DNA from 2 places in the Microbacterium sp. UMB0228 genome. Region 1 is predicted to be linked to the other one. Evidence: riboswitches for the same ligand, from Rfam matches in the RefSeq annotation. Region 1 holds a riboswitch; the other holds the start of a gene.
The links. Region 1 has a riboswitch for thiamine pyrophosphate ahead of CJ226_RS13060 (ECF transporter S component). Riboswitches for the same ligand answer to the same signal wherever they lie in the genome.
Positions count from the first base shown of each region.

Region 2: another riboswitch for thiamine pyrophosphate. It lies ahead of thiM (hydroxyethylthiazole kinase); the one in region 1 lies ahead of CJ226_RS13060 (ECF transporter S component).

Region 1 covers NZ_PNFU01000005.1:169,298-172,691, reverse strand. Annotated here, with positions in the region: gene CJ226_RS13065 (D-alanyl-D-alanine carboxypeptidase family protein) at 1-1,155, opposite strand, end outside; TPP riboswitch at 1,233-1,342, shown strand; gene CJ226_RS13060 (ECF transporter S component) at 1,335-1,976, shown strand; gene CJ226_RS13055 (ABC transporter ATP-binding protein) at 1,976-3,394, shown strand, end outside.
Region 2 covers NZ_PNFU01000003.1:612,542-615,935, reverse strand. Annotated here, with positions in the region: gene CJ226_RS10445 (bifunctional hydroxymethylpyrimidine kinase/phosphomethylpyrimidine kinase) at 1-938, opposite strand, end outside; gene thiM (hydroxyethylthiazole kinase) at 935-1,783, opposite strand; TPP riboswitch at 1,774-1,867, opposite strand; gene CJ226_RS10435 (NAD-dependent epimerase/dehydratase family protein) at 1,875-2,855, opposite strand; gene pheT (phenylalanine--tRNA ligase subunit beta) at 3,160-3,394, opposite strand, start outside.

The DNA.
Region 1 (3,394 bases):
CGCGAACAGCGCGCGCGTGAGGGCGAGGCGCGCCTCGTCGTCCTCCTGGTTCAGTGCCGCGGCGTAGAGGCGGACCGTCGAATCCCCCACGGAGACGTCCTTGGCCGTCAGCAGGTTCCAGCCGACGAGCGTGCCGGTCTTGATGCCGACGACCCCGGGGTCCGCGAGCATGCCGTTCGTGTTCTCCACCGTTCCCGCCCCCGGCAGCTCGACCGACCGGGTGCCCACGATCTCCGCGAACACGGGGTTCTGCATCGCCAGCTCGCCGAGAGCCACGAGCGCCTCCGGGGTGGCGACGTTGCGCGCGTCGAATCCGGACGGCGTGACCACGGTGATGCCGGAGAGCCCGCGCTCACCGAGCCAGACCTCGGCGGCGGCCGCGAACTCGCGGTTGGATCCCCAGATCTCGGAGGCGAGTCGATCGATGTAGTTGTTGGCCGAGCCGAGCAGCGTGCCCTGCAGGAGCTGATACTCGGTGAGCACTCCGCCCACGGGCACATCCAGTGCGGACTGGTTGGAGATCCGGTAGTCCCAGTAGCGGATGCTGTCGGCGTAGGTGAAGGAGAACTCGGGGCCCTGCTCTCCGGGCGCGAGCGGCAGGCGGTCGAGCACCATGAGCGCGCTGACGACCTTGGTGATGCTCGCGATGCTGACCGGGGCGGTCGTGGACGCGGCCGTCGTCATCCCCGCGATGCCCACGGCGCCGTCGCCCACCTCCGGCCACGCGAGGGCAGCGGTGGGGGCGGCCACCGGGGTGACCTCCACGGCCTGGACGGTGGGGGCGACCTCGTGCAACGGCCAGAGCAGCGTGCTTCCGGCGTAGGAGGCGATGAGACCGGCGAGGACCCCGAGCGGGACGAGCAGCCCGGGGCCGGCGATCGCCGGACGCAGCGTCGCGTCGCGCAGCAGACCGGGGGCGGCCTCGGCGTCCGGGGTGGCGTCGAACTCCGGCGTCGAGGAGCCGGCCTCGACCACGCCCGTGTCGACCCAGGTCAGCGCGGTCGCCGGTGTCGAGGCGTCGGCCCACGCGACGGTCTCCGTCGTGTTCGCGGGCACCGGGTCGACGGTCTGCGAGGACGCGGGGGCGGAGTCTTCGGGCCGCGCGTCGACGCCGACGCCGCCGGACGCCTCTTCAGGGGGATCGGAAGCGGTCACTCGCTTACGGTACCGAATGCCGCCAGGAATCCGCCGTGCACGGCTCGGGACGCGCGGGCGGAAGACGCTAGGATCGACAGCACAACCACGGGAGTCCGGCGAGCCGGGCTGAGAGGGAGCGAATCGCGCTTCGACCGTCGAACCTGATCTGGGTCATGCCAGCGCAGGGAGGAGTTCACATGAGTACGTCCACGTCCGCATCCTCTTCCACGAAGACGACCGGCGCTCCGGCGCGCAGCTATCTGCGGTGGCGCATCGTCGACATCGTCGTCGCCAGCGTGCTCGGCGTCGCCGCCGGCCTGATCTTCCTGGCCTGGAACGTCGGGTACCTCGGCCCCAAGGCCCTGCTCGAGCCGCTGCTCCCCGGGCTCCAGGGGCTCCTGGACGGACCGTGGCTGTTCGCCGGAGTGCTCGGCGGCCTCATCATCCGCAAGGCCGGTGCGGCGATCTACGTCGAACTGCTGGCCGCCGTCGTCTCGGCGCTCATCGGCAACCAGTGGGGTGGCTTCCTCACGCTCGAAGCGGGCCTCGTGCAGGGTCTCGGCGCCGAGCTCGTCTTCCTGCTGTTCTTCTACCGTCGCTGGTCGCTGCCCGTCGCGATCCTCGCCGGTGCCGGCGCTGCGCTCGCGGGAGGCATCAACAACCTCATCCTCTGGTACGCCGGCTCCGGTCCCGCGTTCACCGTGATCTACCTCGTGAGCACCGTGCTCTCCGGCGCCGTCATCGCCGGTGCCCTGTCGTGGGTGCTCGCCCGCGGCATCGCCGCGACGGGAGCACTGGACCGCTTCGGGTCCGGGCGCGAGGCGCGCGTGCGCGTCTGATGGCGGCGCAGGTCGCTCCCGCGGTCGTCGAGGCGCGCGGCTGGGGCTGGCGGCATGCGAGCCGCCGGGCGTGGGCGCTGCGCGACATCTCGTTCCGCATCGAGCCCGGCGAGCGGGTTCTCGTGCTCGGGGCCTCCGGGGCGGGCAAGTCGACCCTGCTGCACGGCCTCGCGGGCGTGCTCGGCGGCGAGGAGGAGGGCGAGAGCGCGGGGGAGCTCCTCGTCGACGACGCTCCGGCGGTGGCGACTCGCGGGCGCGCCGGTCTCGTCCTCCAGGACCCCGATTCCCAGGTGATCCTCGCCCGCGCGGGCGACGACGTCGCGTTCGGGTGCGAGAACCTCGGCGTGCCGCGTGCGGAGATCTGGCCGCGTGTCGAGGCGGCGCTCGCTGCCGTCGGCCTCGACGTGCCGCTCGATCATCCCACCAAGGCGCTGTCGGGCGGCCAGAAGCAACGTCTCGCCCTCGCCGGCATGCTCGCGATGCGCCCCGGTCTCGTCCTCCTCGACGAGCCGACGGCGAACCTCGATCCGGACGGGGTGCGCGAGGTCAGGGAGGCGGTGGAGCGGATGCTCGCCGCGCACCCCGCCACCCTCGTGGTCGTGGAGCATCGGCTCGAGGTGTGGTTGCCGCTCCTCACCCGGGTCATCGTGCTCGGTGCCGGCGGGGTGGTCGCGGACGGCCCTCCCGCCGCGGTGCTCGGTGCGCAGGGGGAACGCCTGGCCGCGGACGGCGTCTGGGTGCCCGGCCATCCTCCCGTCGAGCCCCCGGCACCGCGGGCGGTGCCCGGCGAGGTGCTGCTGTCGGCCCGTGCACTCGCCGTGGCGAGGGTGAAGGGGCGTCCGGTGGCCCGCGGCATCGACCTCGACGTGCGGGCGGGCGAGGCCCTCGCGATCACCGGGCCGAACGGCGCGGGCAAGTCCACGCTGGGTCTGACCCTCGCGGGCCTGCTCCCGCCCGCGGAGGGGGCCGTGACCGCGGCGCCGATGCTCGCGCAGGGTGCCGATCCCGCGCCGATCCGCTGGGCGTCCCGCGACCTCCTGACCCGGATCGGCATGGTCTTCCAGGAGCCGGAGCACCAGCTCCTCGCCACCACCGTGCGGGACGAGCTCGCCATCGGCCCGCGCGCGCTGGGCGTCCCCGAGGACGAGGTCGAGGCGCGCGTCGACGAACTGCTCGCCCGCCTGCGCCTGTCCGCGCTGGGAGCCGCGAACCCGTACACGCTCTCGGGTGGGGAGAAGCGCCGTCTCACCGTCGCGGCCGCGATCGCGACGCGACCCCGGGTGCTGATCCTCGACGAGCCGACGTTCGGACAGGACGCCCGCACCTGGGCCGAGCTCGTCGCGATGCTCGCCACCCTGCGGGATGAGGGCTCCGCGATCGTCACCGTCACGCACGACCTCGACGTGGCGCGCGCCCTG
Region 2 (3,394 bases), on a different contig from region 1:
GGCTGTGTGTCCCGGAGCCACGCGGCGACCGTCCGGATCACCTCCACGTCCGCGAGCATGCCGATCTTCACGGCGTCGATGCGGATGTCGTCGGCGACGGCCTCGAGCTGCGCGCGCAGGAACTCCGCGGGAGGGACGTGCACGGCGCGGACGCCCTGCGTGTTCTGGGCGGTCAGGGCGGTCAGGGCCGCCATGCCGTAGCCCCCGTGCGCGGCGATCGCCTTGAGGTCGGCCTGGATGCCCGCGCCGCCGGACGGATCGCTGCCGGCGATGCTGAGCACATGCGGCACCGCCCGTCCGAGCCACCGCCGACGGAAGGCCGCGGCTGCAGCACGGGGGTCCACTGCCGCGCACAGCGCCGAGACCACCGCGATCCCGGCGGCACCGGCCGCGCGCAGCGCCGCCGTGTCGTCGAGGTCCACCCCGCCGATGGCGACGCACGGCAGCGCACTGCGCGCGGCGAACGCGGCGAAGCCGTCGATGCCGAGCGGGTCCGGATGGTCGGGCTTCGTGCGCGTGGGGCGGATCACGCCGACGCCGAGGTAGTCGACCGTCCCCGGCGGCAGCGGGGCGACCTCCTCGAGGTGCGCGGAGGTGTTCGCGGTCAGCCCGATCAGGGCCTCCGGGCCGAGGAGCTCGCGCGCGCGGAGCACCGAGGCGTCCGCCTGACCGAGGTGCACCCCGTCCACCCTGGCGCCGCGACGACGCGCCTCGACGGCCGCATCGAGGCGATCGTTCACGACGAGCAGCGCGCGGCCGTCGATGGCCGCAGACAGAGCGAGGAGCTGGTCGACAGTATCCTCGTCCGTCGCCTCCTTGTCGCGCAGCTGCACGATGCGGACTCCGCCGGCCACCGCCTCGCGGACGGTCGCGACCACCCCGCGTGCCCCGCACAGCGACCGATCGGTGACGAGGTACAGGGACAGGTCGACGGTCATCGGGTCTCCTCCTCGACGCGGGCGCGGGCCCGGAGATCCGCCGGGGTCACGGCGGACAGCGCATCGAGCAGTCCGACGGCGAAGCTGCCCGGTCCGCGGGAGGTCTCCGCCGCCTGCTCGGCCGCGACCGTGTAGACGAGGGTCGCCGCTGCCACCGCCGTCAGCGCATCGGTCCCGGTACCGCGGGACGCCCCGAGGAAGGCCGCCATCACGGCGCCCAGCGCGCAGCCGCCGCCCGTCACCCGCGTGAGCAGCTCGTGCCCGTTGGCGATGCGGATCACCCGTTCCCCGTCGGTGAGGAGGTCGACCGGGCCGGAGACGGCGACCACGGAGCCGTACCGGTCGGCGAGCTCGCGGGCCGCTGCGGCCGCCGCCTCGGTGCGGTCCGTCGCGTCGACGCCGCGGCCGCCGCTGCTGTGCCCGGCGAGCGCGAGGATCTCCGACGCGTTGCCGCGGATGGCGGTCGGGCGCCGCGCGGCCAGCTCGTGGGCCAGTGCCGTCCGCACCGGGAGCGTGCCGATCGCGACGGGATCGAGCACCCACGGCGTGGCGGCGGCGAGCGCTCCGGCCACGGCTTCCCGACTCGCCTCCCGCTGCTCCGGGGTCGGCGTCCCGAGGTTGACGAGGAGCCCCGAGGCGGCACCCGCGAACGGTCCGGCCTCGCCGACGATGTCGACCATCGCCGGCGCCGCGCCGAGCGCGAGCAGCACGTTGGCGGTGAACCCCGTCACGACGGCGTTCGTGAGGCAGTGCGTCAACGGCGGCGCAGCCCGGACCTCCTCCCGCAGCCTTCCCGCCGTGACGGCGAGGTCGAGGACGGATTCCGGACGCACAGGATCGCTCATTGCGACATCCCTTCGCTAGTACGAACTAGATCAGGTTCGACGGGTGTGATCTCAGCCGCGGATGCGGCACCCCGTGTCACTGCCTCGCAGTCTAGCGAGCGAAGGCGTCGAGCAGCGCCCGTTCCTCCGTCCGTGTCAGTCCGGCGCGGCGTTCCCGGTCCACGCCTCGTTCGCGCTCGTCAGCCACGACGCGTTCCACGGTCTCCTCGAGGGGGCGGAGCGTGCCTCCGCTGCGCCGGTACCGCGCGTTCGAGCGGGTCATGAATCCGCTCATCTCGGGCGGCAGCCACAGCGGCAGCGAGCGCGGCCCCGCCCAGTACGCGACGCCTTCCGCGACGAGACGCTCCTCCGTGCCGACGACGACCCGCCCGGTGTGCCCGGTGTGCCCGGTGGCCGCGCGCACCGTCCGAAGCACGTCCTCCAGCTCGCGCACGTCGCCGATCGCGTTCACGGCACCGGTGAGGGTGGCGGATACGACGAAGGCGGCGACGTCCTCGACATCGATGACCTGCGTCTTGCGCCCGTCGAGCGGCGGGAGCAGCACCGGCTCGTCCAGGGCCCGGAGGAACGCCGCCGCCCAGTAGCCGAAGCGGTCGCTCGGGTCGCCGTCGCCGATGATGAGGCCGGGACGGACGAGGATCGCGCGGTCGCCGAGGCTCTCCTGCACGGCGTCCTCCGCCGCGACCTTCTGCCGCGCGTAGTCGGCGTCCTCACCGGTCTGTGCCGCCGGGTGCCGCGGGGCCGATTCGTCCGTCCCGACCGTCTCGTCGTCGCGGTACACCGACATCGACGAGACGTAGGTCCAGCGCGACGCCCGGTCGCCGAGTGCGCGGACCGCCGCGGAGACGTGAGCGGCGCGGGAGGAGACGTCGACGACGTGGTCCCAGTCGGTGCGCGAGACGACGTCATAGGCGTCCTCGTCGTCGCGGTCGGCGAGCACGAGGGTCGCTCCCGGCGGCGCCGGGCGTCCGCCGCGGGCGAGGCAGGTCACCGACGCCCCCGCCCCCAACGCGTGCGCGGCGATGCGCCCCGACAGCCATCCGGTTCCCCCCAGGATCAGCACATCCGTCATGTGCCCATGTCATCAGGATCGACGACTCGGGGGAAGGGCCTCCGCTCAGAGCGGAGCGGCACAAACCACCGCGCGCGCACAGGCCCTCACGCGAACACAGGCCCTCACGCGAACACAGGCCCTCACGCGAACACAGGCCCTCACGCGAGTACAGGCGTCACGTGAGCACAGGCGTCACGCGAGTACAGGCGTCACGCGAGTACAGGCACTCGCGTGCGCACAGGCCAGGGGCGCTGCTGTCGCCTGATGCCGCGCGAACGCCTGATGCCGCGCGGCCTCAGAAGGAAGCCGCGCGGCATCGGGATCAGTCGCGGAGGGCGGCGCCGAAGCGCTCCGCGGCGACGGCGACGCCCGCCATCTTCGCCTCGGAGGCCTCCGCGGCGGTCAGCGTGCGGTCGCCTGCCCGGAAGCGCAGGGCGAACGTCAGCGACTTCGATCCCTCGGGCACGCCCTCGCCGCGGTAGTCGTCCACGAGCCGGACCGACTCCAGCAGCGCGCCGGCGCCCTCGACGAGAGCCGCGCGGACCTCGCCCGCCGGC